2 regions of the Marinobacterium sp. MBR-109 genome follow, and region 2 is predicted to be linked to the other one. Evidence: predicted binding sites of a transcription regulator. Region 2 holds the regulator's gene; the other holds the start of a gene.
What was found. The regulator FliA, encoded in region 2, starts transcription of late flagellar genes. The targets are predictions, from matches to a motif close to CTAAAGTTNNNNNNNNNNCNGCCGATA.
Positions count from the first base shown of each region.

Region 1: a site for FliA is predicted at 3,393-3,419, ahead of ABIE60_RS15215 (flagellin N-terminal helical domain-containing protein). Genes of this name have one in related genera too.

Region 1 is NZ_JBEPPZ010000014.1:91,455-98,004, forward strand. It holds gene flgK (flagellar hook-associated protein FlgK) at 1-1,366, shown strand, start outside; gene flgL (flagellar hook-associated protein FlgL) at 1,369-2,964, shown strand; gene fliT (flagellar protein FliT) at 2,983-3,303, opposite strand; gene ABIE60_RS15215 (flagellin N-terminal helical domain-containing protein) at 3,507-5,564, shown strand; gene ABIE60_RS15220 (flagellar protein FlaG) at 5,636-6,031, shown strand; gene fliD (flagellar filament capping protein FliD) at 6,090-6,550, shown strand, end outside.
Region 2 is NZ_JBEPPZ010000012.1:32,583-39,132, reverse strand. It holds gene ABIE60_RS13905 (chemotaxis protein CheA) at 1-1,089, opposite strand, end outside; gene ABIE60_RS13900 (protein phosphatase CheZ) at 1,102-1,944, opposite strand; gene cheY (chemotaxis response regulator CheY) at 1,964-2,338, opposite strand; gene ABIE60_RS13890 (RNA polymerase sigma factor FliA) at 2,411-3,121, opposite strand; gene ABIE60_RS13885 (MinD/ParA family protein) at 3,134-3,958, opposite strand; gene flhF (flagellar biosynthesis GTPase FlhF) at 3,970-5,436, opposite strand; gene flhA (flagellar biosynthesis protein FlhA) at 5,470-6,550, opposite strand, start outside.

The DNA.
Region 1 (6,550 bases), on a different contig from region 2:
CATTACCTACAACGTGATGATCGGGACAGGTCAGCCCTTGGTTGTGGGTAATACGGCTGCGCGTTTGGATGTACGTAACAGTGACGCTGACCCGACTCAGCTTGATATTTATATGACAAATGGCTCGGGTATCAGTTCTCAGGTCACCAACCAATTGGGCAATGGTGCCATTGGGGGCATGGTCAACTATCGAGATAACGTGCTTCAACCGACGCTGAATGAAGTTGGGCGATTGGCGATTGTGTTCTCGGAAACCATGAATGAGCAGCACCGGAAAGGGATGGATCTCAACGGTGATATGGGTGAAGACCTGTTCAAGCCCCTGCAGCGTGGTGAAGTCACCGCCAATGCACAAAACAAAAACCTGAATACCTCGGCACACGTCAGCTTTTATGATGTAAAGGAACTTACGGGCAGTGATTACAAGTTTGAAGTCACGGGGATCGATAGCTTCCGTATTACCCGCCTGAGTGATGGCCAGCGTTTTGACTCTTCCAATCTCACCGAAGTGACCAGCGCAGATGAGCTGGACCAAAGTGCAACGTTTTATGAAGATACCGCCAACGGCAGTGTAAGTATCAGCCTTGATGGCATGACCTTTACGTTGAAAGGAGAGGCGGGTGTCGGTGACAGTTACCTGATCCAGCCGACCCGTAGTGGTGGCCAGCTAATGGACACCAAAATAAACAACCCGCGTATGCTGGCCTTGGCCTCGCCCTTGCGGATTGAGCCTGCCTCCACCAATACCGGCAATGCCGAACTGACCGATATCAACATCACGTCAACACGCTCGAGTGCAAATTTGCGCACCGGTGCAGCTGAGTTGCCGCTTGAGATCGTATTCAACGCCCCGGATGCCGATGGCAATGTTACATATTCTGTATACATGAATGTGGCATCCGGCAGCCCGGAAATATACGAAGGCATGGAAAATCTGGTTTACACTGAGGGTGAACCGATCGTGATCGAACAGGATGACTATGCGCTGACATTTAACAATCAGCCCAATCCAGGTGATCGTTTCACCGTTGAGTTCAATACCAATGGCTATTCGGATAACAGCAACGCCTTGGCCATGTCTGACCTGCAAAATCAAACGCTGGTCAACGGTTTCAGTTATCAAGACACCTATGGCCAGTTGCTGGCAAAAGTCGGCACCCAGGCCAGCAATGCCAATATTTCCTACGCGTCGAGCCGTTCGGTTCTGACAGCCAGTGAGAACGCCCTGCAAAGCGTTGCTGGCGTTAACCTGGACGAAGAGGCCGCCAACCTGGTGAAGTACCAGCAGGCGTACTCGGCCGCAGCCCAGCTGATCTCAGCCTATCAGACCATATTTGACAGCCTGATCAGTGCTGTTCGGAGGTAATCATGCGTATTTCAACCGGCCAGATTTTTACCAGCGCCAACCGTAACATGATGGAAAACCAGACCTCCTTGCTGGATATTCAGAACAAGCTTTCCAGCGGTAAAAAATTCACCAGCCTGGCGGAAGACCCGGTAGGAGCCAGTCGTGTGGTGGGTTTGAAGCGTGAGCTGGCGCAGCTGGACATGTTTCAAAGCAATATCGATGCCTCCCGCCGCAGGCTTGAGCTGGAAGAAACCACGTTAGATGATCTGAACACGGCATCTGACCGGGCTCGTGAGCTGGTTCTGCAGGCGGCCAACGGTACTTTGAGTGACGCTGACCGTAAAACCATCTCCTATGAGCTTGAGGAGCTGGTCGGCTATATGTCGGGCTTGATGAACACGCGTGATGCGAAAGGAGAGTATCTCTTCTCGGGTTCACAGGGGCAGGTTAAAACCTACACACAACAAGGCAATCGCTATGTTTTTCAGGGTGATGCGACTACTCGGCAAATTCAGGTGTCCAGTGAGCTGTATGTCCGTGCCTCTGACTCAGGCAAGTTCCTGTTTGAATCGGTGATTGATGAGCCAAGCCTGCAGGCAACCGGCAGTTTGCAGTCCAGTTTTGACCCGGAAAACCTGACTGTTACCGACCCTGACGCCTTTGCTGCTTTTATGCGGCAAACCGGTGATATCAAAGTTGAAGTTGACCAGTATGTAGACAGTGTAACCATGGCTACGGTGAACACGTATACCTTGCGTGACAGTGCTGGAAACGTGGCGAAGGATGCGTCGGGTAACCCGTTGCAGAATGTCGAGTTCACTAACGGCGCTGTTCCTGAAATAGAGCTGCCCGGTGCCAGGCTGGTGCTGGACTTGGCCGAGCCTGTTTCTCCCGATCCGTCCGCGTTGGCCATTCAGGGAGAGGGTGCCGCGGTGGTTGGCGCAGGCACAATTTCATCCGAGCCTGACTTCCTTCAGTTGATGCGCGAGACAACCGGCGATATTCGGCTGGAAATGGCTTATGACGCAGGCAGCGATGAATATGCATACAATGTGCTGGATCAGGCGGGTAATACGCTGACAAGCGTAACGGGTATTCCCTCGGCCTCACCGCTGCAAACAGTCAATCTTGCTGGTCCGCCCACGGTGTCGTTTGATATTGACCTTACAACGGTGACCGACTCCACTGTCGCAACCTTCGTTGTGGATACACCGCCGACATCAGAGCTGAAACTTGGTTTTTCTCAGCCGCCATCCAACATACTGAACACTATGCTCGATACCATCGAGCTGATGCGTGAGCCGGTTGCCGGTAATGCGCAGGCCCAAACGGAGCTACAGGAACGTTTTGCCAAAACCTTGGATCAGATCAGCATGTCCCAAGAGCGGCTGTCTGAAGCCACGGCTACGCTCGGCTCGCGCCTTAATACGCTGGATGATGCTGAAATGAGCAATACCGACTTTAAATTGATGACTGAGGGCACCCTCTCATCGGTGCAGGATTTGGACTATGCCGCAGCGGCGACAGAACTCAGCAAACGCCAGCTTGCCCTTGAAGCTGCCTATGCCAGTTTTGCCAAAATTCAGGATCTGAGTCTGTTCAATTACATACGTTAAAACCAGAAATGTTAAGGCTCAGCTGAACCGGTCGTAGGCCTTGCGCGCCTGTTTGCTCAGCTGCAGTTTGTTGTGCTCTTCCCCCACCTCTTTACGCTGTACACTCAGCTGCTTGAGTATGCTCTCCTCAAGCAGCTGAGCTTGTTTAATAAGGCCTTGGCACCCAATCAATACATCGCGAGGCCAGGGCTTCTGACTCTCGATATCCAGCTCGGCGACCAGTTCGGCACGCTGAAGCTGCAGTGACTCCACCTCGGTCAGGTCGCCGGCTTCAACCCTGAGCTGCAGCGCCTCGGTGGCCTGTAACAGTTGCAGCGACAGCTCCATGATTTTATCCATTCGCGTTACCTCACAAAAATGCTAATGCCCAGTCTGAACGTGCCGATAAAGCAAAACAAGCACCCAGTGCGGCACATACAAATTTAGCGTTAAAGTTTGTACCGAGTGGGTCGATAAAGTAAGCACAAGCGGATCAACCGCCCAGTTTTAGCAACGATTTGCATACAGCCGGTCAGACAGACCGCTATCGAGGAGAAACACTCATGGCAATGGTAATCAACTCAAACATCATGTCGCTGAATGCTCAGAATCAGCTGACAAAATCCAGCAATGAACTGAACACCTCTATGGAGCGTCTGACCAGCGGTAAGCGTATCAACTCCGCAGCCGATGACGCGGCCGGTCTTGCGATCGCCAGCCGTATGACCTCTCAGGTGCGAGGCCTGGACCAAGCGGTACGTAACGCCAACGATGGTATCTCTCTGATCCAGACCGCTGAAGGTGCGCTGGAAGAGTCCACCAACATCCTGCAGCGTATGCGTGAACTGTCCATTCAGTCCGCGAACGGAACCTACTCTGAAGGTAACCGCTCCACCCTGAACGCTGAGGTGAAGCAGCTGACTGCTGAGCTGAACCGTATCTCTGAAACCACCTCATTCAACGGCCAGAAAATTCTGGACGGCTCGCTGGGTAAAACATCTTTGCAGGTGGGCTCTGAAGCCAACGAAACCATCAGCTTCCAGATCCAGGCAATGGATGCCAAAACTTTGGGTATGGGGTCTACCAGTGTTGATATGCTGAGCGCAGAAACAACTTTGGCTGATCTGACTGGTGCTGCAGACTTGGGTTATAACGATGTATTGATTAATGGACAGTCCATCGTTGCTCTGGGAGATACAGCCATTGATGGTACGGATGCAGATGGTGCCCAGCAGGTTATTGATGCGATTAACAATAATGTGTCAGGTGTTTCTGCTTCAATGATGGCAGTTGCAACAGCAACCGATGTGGGTGATGGGGTCTTCGATGGAACCGCTAACAGCCTGACAATTGATGTAACTAAAATTGATGGTACAACCACATCGCTTGAAATAACAGATACTGAATCCTTGAAGGAAGTTGTTGATAAAATTAACAGTCAAGGACAAGGGTTGGTCACTGCGAATCTGAATGATGATGGTGAAATTTCAATCACTGCAATGGATGCCTCGGCTATTACATTTACCGATGGGGCTGCTGGTACAGGCTTAGGTACGATCGCAAATGCTAGTGGTCAGCTGGTCCTGACGTCAGACAATGGTGAAGAAATTACTGTAGAGCGAGGCTCTACCGGTACTCTTGAGCAACTTAATGCGCTTGGTTTCCGTGAAAGTAATAAACCAGGTGTCGTGGAGGGTGTCGGTATTGCAACCCCAACAAACGCTTGGGGTGTGGGTGATGTGACAATTAATGGTGTACAGATATCTGCAGATAACACTGATAGCTTGCAGGGCAAAATTAACGCAATTAACGATGTTTCTACTGAAACAGGTGTGACAGCCTCAACATTTGCTGCAGCAACGCTTGATTTCTCTGCAGTAGACGTGTCTTCTCTTACAGGTGGTGCATTTAACCTTAATGGCACAGAGATCACTACTGCTGCAGGTACCCTCGATGATGTAGCAACTGCAATTAATGGTCAAACTGACTCGACAGGTATTACTGCACAAGTACTCGGCACTAAGTTGGTTTTGGAAGGTAACGTTTCCTCAATTACTTTCGCCGATGGTGGAGGTGCAGTAGCTGATGCGTTAGGTGATGGTACTAACGTTGCCGTTTTGCAGAGTAGTTTAGATGAGTCTACAGGTACTGCCGGGGCTGCTGCAGCGGATGGCGATGTTGTTAATGGTGGTATTCAGCTGAAATCTGATAACGGTAGTCCAATAAGCATCGAACTGGGTGCAAACGCTACAGCCGCTGATATTGGTCTGCTGGAGTCCAATTCTGCTGGTGATGGCAAATTCGGCGCAGCAGTCAACAGTATAGACATCTCTACTGTAGCGGGCGCTCAGAAGGCGATCAGTATCATTGATAACGCGCTGGATACCATCAACTCAACTCGTGGTGACCTCGGTGCGGTAAGCAACCGTCTGGACTTCACCATCAACAACCTGTCCAGCATCTCCGAGAACGTGTCCGCTGCACGTTCACGGGTAGAAGATGCCGACTTCGCCAAGGAATCTGCAAACCTGAGCCGTGCTCAGGTGCTGCAGCAGGCCGGTACCGCAATGCTGGCCCAGGCCAACGCGGCACCGCAGCAGGTACTCTCACTGCTGCAGTAAGCATTAGGGTCTATCCTTAATGAGTAAGGCTGCCCCGCCGGGGCGGCCTTTTTGAACAAGAGGTAAGGGTAATGAATATCGAAACCTCCGGCATTAATGCAAATGCCCCGTCACAACAGTCAAGCGCATCTTCCCGTCAGTTGCCTGACTCCGCTTCAGCCAATACGGCTGCACCCGTGCCAACGGTGAATGCAGCGACGAATACTGTGCAGCAGGCTCAGCAGGCTGAAAAGCCTGAGGTATCACCTGAAAAGCTGCAGGCAGCTGTCGAAAAGATGAACGAGCTGATGCAGAGTGGTAACCGCTCGCTCAGGTTTTCCGTTGATGACACCGCCGACAGAGTGGTGGTCAAGGTAATGGATCTGGAAACCGAAGAAGTGGTGCGCCAGATACCCACTGAAGAAACCCTGAAATTCTCTGAATTTCTTGAAGGTATGGTTGGCCTGATCTTTGACGAGAGGGCCTGAAAGCACACTCAAGTCTCTGCTACACTGTACCGCCTAAGCGCAACCCAGGGAGGCCCCCATGTCTAATATTATCTCTTCACTCGGCGGTGGTTCAGGGATCGATACCACCAGCCTGGTATCCCAGCTGACTCAGATCGAACGTGCCCCCAAAGAACAGCGTCTTGATGTTCGGCAGGAAAAGCTCGAAGCTGAGATTTCAGCGTACGGCACACTCAAAAGCGCGCTCTCTGATTTTCAAGGGGTGCTGGCACCTCTGGGTAACAGTGACACCTTTAACGCGCGCTCGGTTGCCTTCCCTGAAACCGGCGTTATTACGCCCAACTCCCTGGCGGCAGGCGCGCAAACCGGTAGCTATCAGATCGAAGTAATGAATGTGGCCAAGGCTCAGTCTCTGGTGATGGGTAACAGCGCCGACCCGAAGTCACCGCTGGGGGCCACGGGTGAGCTGAGTATTCAGTTTGGCGAATGGAGCTATTCAGGCAATGACCCGGACCAGTTTCAGGTCAACGATGCCCGTGC
Region 2 (6,550 bases):
GACCGAGGTTTGCAGATCGGCGGTGACCATATCCAGCGTGCCGAGTGCCTTGCCCATCTCTTCGTCTTCACGGGCACCGCCCAGACGTACCAGACGGTTGCGCACCAGCACCAGCTCACCGACCATATTCATGATCTTGTCGAGCAGGCGGGTATCAACACGAACATTGCTCTCGGCGGCCGGTTTGTTGCCAGTAGCCGGTTTGCCTTTTGCCTCTTTTGCGTCATCTGCAGCAGCAACGGCTGGCGCAGCAGCAGGGGGTGGCGGTTCAGCCGGTGCGGGTGCGGGTGTAGGGGCAACAGGTGCAGCTGCCGGCTTGACCGGTTCAGCGTCCGGCATATGCGCAAAGGCACCCTGGCCGCTGGATTGAAGCTCATCCAGCAGCGCTTCAAACTCATCGTCGGTGATCAACTCACCATTGCTGTTGGTCGCTGGTGCAGCCGCGGCCGCTTCAATTTTCGGGGCCTTGCCGGGGCCATGCAGCTCGTCCAGCAACGCCTCGAATTCGTCTTCAGTGATCAGCTCATCGCCACCCGATTCAGATTCGCTCTGCTGATGGCTGCCCGCCAGATCACCCAGCAACATCTCAAATTCATCATTCGGTGTATTCGGATTGACCGGTGCCGCCTCCGGTTGAGGGGCAGGTGCTGCCGGTTTCGGTGCGGGTGCGGGTGCGGGTGCAGATGGCGCTACTTCACCACGCCCTTCGGCAAAGTCCTGCAAACGCTGCAGCAATGCGGCCGATGCATGTTGAGGCTCTTCGCCATTGCGTACCGCTTCAAACATGGCATTAACGGCATCAAGTGCCTGCAGCACCACATCCATCAGCTCGGAGCTGATACTCAGCTCGCCGTTGCGCAGCAGATCAAAGAGGTTCTCCGCCTTGTGGCAGCACTCCACCATCGCTTCCAGCTGCAGAAAGCCGGCACCACCCTTGACGGTATGAAAACCGCGGAAGATCGCGTTCAGCAGATCCTTGTCGTCGGGGCGCTGCTCCAGATCGACCAGCTGCTCAGACAGCTGCTCAAGTATCTCGCCGGCTTCGACGAGAAAGTCTTCCAGTATTTCCTGATCGACATCCAAACTCATAGGGAGCTCCTATCAAAATCCCAGGCTGGAAAGCAGGTCATCAACATCGTCCTGATCACACAGCGTATCTGTTTTCCCTGTCGGAAGCTGGGGCCCTTCCGCCCGGATAGGATCATGTTTTTGTTCTTGTTCAGCCGGTTGGCCCTTGCGCCGCACCGGCTTGTCATCAGAGGCTGCTATGTCCTCTGCACTTTCCAGGCTGCTCAGCCGTTCTACTCTGGCCGCCATATCCATCAGTTTAACCAGCTGGCCCTCGACTTGAGTCACCAGCGTGATCACCCGGCGGATCAGCTGACCGGTTATGTCCTGAACCCCCTGGGAGACGAGGATATCAGTCAACGTACTGCGCAGTTCATTAATGGTTTTTTCGGACTGATCCTTCAGGGTGCAGGTACGATCATAAACCCCGTTCAGTGCCTCGAACTCACCTTCAAGCTGCCCCACCAGCAACAGCAGATCCTTGAAACGTTCACTCTGCTGGTCCAGCTTGTCCACCAGACCGAGGGAGCGATCCACACGGTCCATGGTTTCATGGGCATTCTTTTCAGTCAGTTCAATTACGTAGTTGAGTCGATCTGAAGCATCACCGATGGCAGAGACTGTACTTTCCGCTTCGCTCGGCATTTTTTCACCGACATCGCTGGAAAATGACTTGATCGCCTCATGCAGCCCGCGTGTCAGATGACCGACCTCGTTGTAGAACACCTGGTGACGGGCAAACTGAAGCTCATTGATCAGCCCCATCGCCTCTGCCATGTTGCCGGCCTCAAGTTCGGAAACCAGTGCCTGGGCACGGCTGCGCAGAAACTCATCGAAGCCGTTGAAGTCCACTTTACTGGCCGTTTGCGCTGCCATCTGTCTTCCCCGCTTCCGGTTAACCCTCGATACGCTCGAAGATCTTGTCGATCTTTTCTTTCAACACGGCGGCCGTGAACGGCTTTACGACATAACCGTTCACACCGGCCTGTGCTGCCGCAATAATCTGCTCGCGCTTGGCCTCTGCCGTTACCATCAGTACCGGAATGGACGCCAGCGCAGGATCGGCCCGAACCGCCTTGAGCAGGTCGATGCCGGTCATTTCCGGCATGTTCCAGTCGGTAATGAGGAAGTCGATACCCCCCTGCTTGAGAATCGGCAACGCCGTCTTGCCGTCATCGGCTTCATCGACATTGGTAAATCCAAGGTCTCGCAGCAGGTTCTTTATGATGCGTCTCATGGTGGAGAAATCATCCACAACGAGAATTTTGATGTCTTTCTTCAAGACACTTCTCCCAGTTCAGAAAACACCTTCAAGAGTCGTCCTTTTCCAGACCGTAACCGGTCAGCGCCAATCCCTTAGCCGGCCCTTGAGCCTCAGCGCAGCCTGGCTATGGATCTGGCTCACGCGCGACTCACTCACCCCAAGAATCTGTCCTATCTCTTTAAGGTTCAGCTCTTCATCATAATACAGCGCCAGCACCAGCCGCTCGCGCTCCGGCAAGGCACCTATCGCCTGTGCCAGTGCATGCCTGAACCCTTCCCCCTCATGCGCATGCCCGGGGTCAGGGTCAGAGGCGACAAACTGCTCCGAGGGTGTTTCTTCGGAGCTGTCAGTCAACTGATCATAACTGAACAGACGGCTGTCGAGTGAATCCTGCAGCAGGGCATGGTACTCGGCAACCCCTATTCCCAATTCGGTCGCGACTTCTACGTCTGTCGCATCACGCCCGGTCCGGTTTTCAACCTGGGCAATCGCTTCGCTGACCCGGCGCCCATTACGGTGCACTGATCTTGGCGTCCAGTCACCCCGCCGCACTTCATCGATAATGGCACCGCGAATACGAATGCCGGCGTAGGTCTCAAAACTGGCGCCCTTGCTGGAGTCATATCGTTTGGCGGCTTCGAGCAGCCCCATCATGCCGGCCTGAAGCAGGTCATCCAGCACGACATGAGACGGCAGGCGTGCCATCAGATGATGCGCAATACGGCGCACCAGAGGGGTGTATTCCTCAATCAGCTCCTGCCCTGACTTAAACTCCAGCTCGTTGTACATATACGCTTCTTTTCAGTGTGCCCGCGCTCCCTGCACGAGCCGCTCGACAAAGAATTCAAGGTGCCCACGCGGGCTGGAACTCACAGGCCAGCTGTCCACCTTGTTCGCCAACTGGCGATAGGCCAACGCGGCCTTGTCCTTGGGAAAGGCTTTCAAAACAGCCTTTTGCCTCTGCACCGCTTTGCGCACCGTTTCATCATAAGGGATTGAGCCAACGTATTGAAGCGTAACATCCAGGAATCTGTCGGTCACCGTCAACAGTTTATTAAACATGTTACGCCCTTCGGATTCGGTTCTGACCATATTGGCCAGCACTCGAAAGCGCGTCATCTGGTAGTCACGATTCAAAAGCTTGATCAGCGCATAGGCATCGGTAATTGAGGTCGGCTCATCACAGACCACCACCAGCACTTCCTGAGCGGCGCGTACAAAACTGACCACCGAGTCGGAGATACCCGCTGCGGTGTCAATTACCAGCACATCCAGCTCGTCCGCAATATCGTTGAAAGCGTGGATCAATTCGGCATGTTCATGGGCACTGAGCGCAGTCATTTCCTGAGTACCCGAGGCCGCGGGCACTATCCAGAAGTTGTCCCCGGCCGGCACCATGACCTCCTTGAGACTGCAGCTGCCGGCAAGCACATCCGATATATTGCGCTGCGCCCTGAGACCGAGCATCACGTCGACATTGGCAAGGCCCAGGTCGGCGTCCATCAGTACCACTCGCTGCCCCATCTCACTGAGAGCCGTGGCCAGATTGACGGACACGTTGGTCTTGCCAACACCGCCCTTGCCGCCTGTTACTGCAATCACCTTGACCGGGTGGGTCTGCTTCATCAAATGACTCCTCAACCCGCCCTGAATAATGAACCGTCGGCAGCTTGATCTGTATCATGCTCCCCCGACTTTTGTGCAATCACCACCGCACGACTGACCAGATCATGCCGTTTGGCGATACCGATATCATCCGGAATTTTCTGTCCGTCTGTCACATAGGCGATCGGCAGCTGCTTTTCAATCGCCAGCGTAAGCGCTTCGCCCAGACTTCCCGACTCATCTGTTTTGCTGAGTACACAACCGTTCAAGCCCAGCTCTCGATAGTTGTCAAACGCACTGCGCATCAACTGACGCTGACTGGAGCAGGACAGCACCAGCAACTTTTTCAGGCGTACAGTGACACTGGAAAGCATCTGCATCTGCACCAGACCCTGCGGATCGGATGCACTCATGCCTGCGGTATCGATCAGCACCAGACGCTTGTTGCGCAGACTCTGCAACACCTCCTCCAGGCTGTGGTTTTCATCCACCACCCGAACAGGCACATCCAGAATACGGCCAAAGGTTTTCAGCTGCTCATGGGCCGCGATGCGGAAACAGTCCGTCGTGACCAATGCCACACTGGAACTGCCGTGCTGCAGCACATGACGAGCAGCCAGCTTGCCGATGGTAGTGGTTTTGCCGACACCTGTCGGGCCGACAAATGCGATCATGCCGCCTCGCTCCACCAGCTCTTCCCCCAGCACCGGCAGAGCATCGGAGAGGCGGGCCAGTGCATTGCGCCAGGCCTTGTCAGCGGCAAGCTCAGGCTCAACGCCACTCATCAGCTGCTGCACCAACTGCGAACCGAGGCCCAGCTGCTCCAGGCGGGCGTGTACAGCTGATCTTTCCTGCACCGGAGAAGTGGCGGGAGCAGTAAACACGGGCGCAGCAGGTTCGGGACGTGCCACCTGCTGCTGCAGCATGTTGCGCAGCTCCTGGATCTCCTGCTGCATGCTCAGCAGCGCGTCGTCATCTGCAGGCAGGGCATCGTTATCAACAGGGCGGACTTTAGGCCGGGCTGCCTCGACCTGACGGGAAGACGGAGAGGAGACCTCACGCTGGCGGTTGCGGGCACGAAGCGATTCAAGAATGGAACGCAGATCCTCGTCATCTTCGTCATCAATTTGACGATTGGCGCTGCGATCTGCCACCGGCGTCGGCTCCGTGATGCGCCGACTGGCTTCAGCAATACGGGCACGGGTACGGTTCAACTCCTCTTCAAGCACGGCATTGCGACTGGCCTGTTCCGACTGGTGCGAATGCCCGCCCGTCAGAATCCGTATTTGCTCATCCCGGTTCTGTGGCTGACGACTGCGGCTGCGACTGCGCTTGAGTTCAGCCTGAGCGGCCTCGTACTCATCTTCACGAGCGGCCACAACCTCAACCCCACCCGCCACGCGGTGGTTGGAGATGATCACGGCATCAGGGCCGATTTCGTCACGCACCCGGCGCATTGCCTGGCGCATATCCGGTGCAAATATGCGTTTTACCTTCATACCCGTCCCTTATCGGCCGCCAGCCGCCAAACCCTAGCCATTTTGTCCACCTACAGTGGCCACAATCGTGACTTTCTTGTTCTCCGGGATCTCCTGATAGGAGAGTACATGAATCTGGTGTTCTCCATAACGTACAAATTTGGCCATCAGAGGCCGAACAGGGGCCGCTACCAGCAGAATGGATGGCTTGCCGGACATCTCCTGCTTCTGTGCGGTCTCGCCCAGCGAACGTTGTAGCCGCTCAGCCATTCCCGGCTCCAGTACCATCCCCTCTTCCTGCCCCTGCTGCATGGACCCCAGCAACATCTGCTCCAGTGACGGGTCCAGTGTAATGACGGCAAGCTCCGGTTCCGAGCCGTTGACCGTCTGCACAATCAGGCGCGACAGCGCTACCCTTACGGCTGCGGTCAGTGCCAGAGGGTCCTGCGTCCGGTTGACCGCTTCAGCCAGCGCCTCGGCAATGGAGCGAAAGTCCTTCAACGGCACCTGTTCCATCAACAGATTCTGCAACACCTTCAGCAATGCACTGATCGACAGCTTCTTCGGTACCAGCTCCTCTACCAGTTTGGGCGATGACTTGCCCAGCAGATCCAGCAGCTGCTGCACCTCTTCATGCCCCAGCAGCTCATGGGCGTGAGTCTGCAGTACCTGGTTGATGTGGGTTGCCACCACCGTACTGGCGTCTACCACGGTATAGCCCAAAGTCTGCGCATGCTCCTTGTGGCTTTTTTCGATCCAGACCGCCTCCAGACCAAACGCCGGGTCACGCACACTGACCCCTTTCAGTTCACCGAACACCTGGCCAGGGTTGATCGCCAGCTCGCGGTCGGGGTAGATTTCAGCCTCACCGGCGATAACCCCCATCAATGTAATGCGGTAGGCGCCGGGCAACAGGTCCAGGTTATCCCGGATATGCACAGACGGCACCAGAAAGCCCAGATCCTGAGACAGCTTCTTGCGCACCCCCTTGATCCGTCCCAGCAACTGCCCACCCTGCATTTTGTCCACCATCGGAATCAACCGGTAGCCAACTTCCAGTCCTATCATGTCCACCGGCATCACATCATCCCAGCCCAGCTCCTTCTGCTCCTCCGTGGCCGGCTTGCTGTCCACT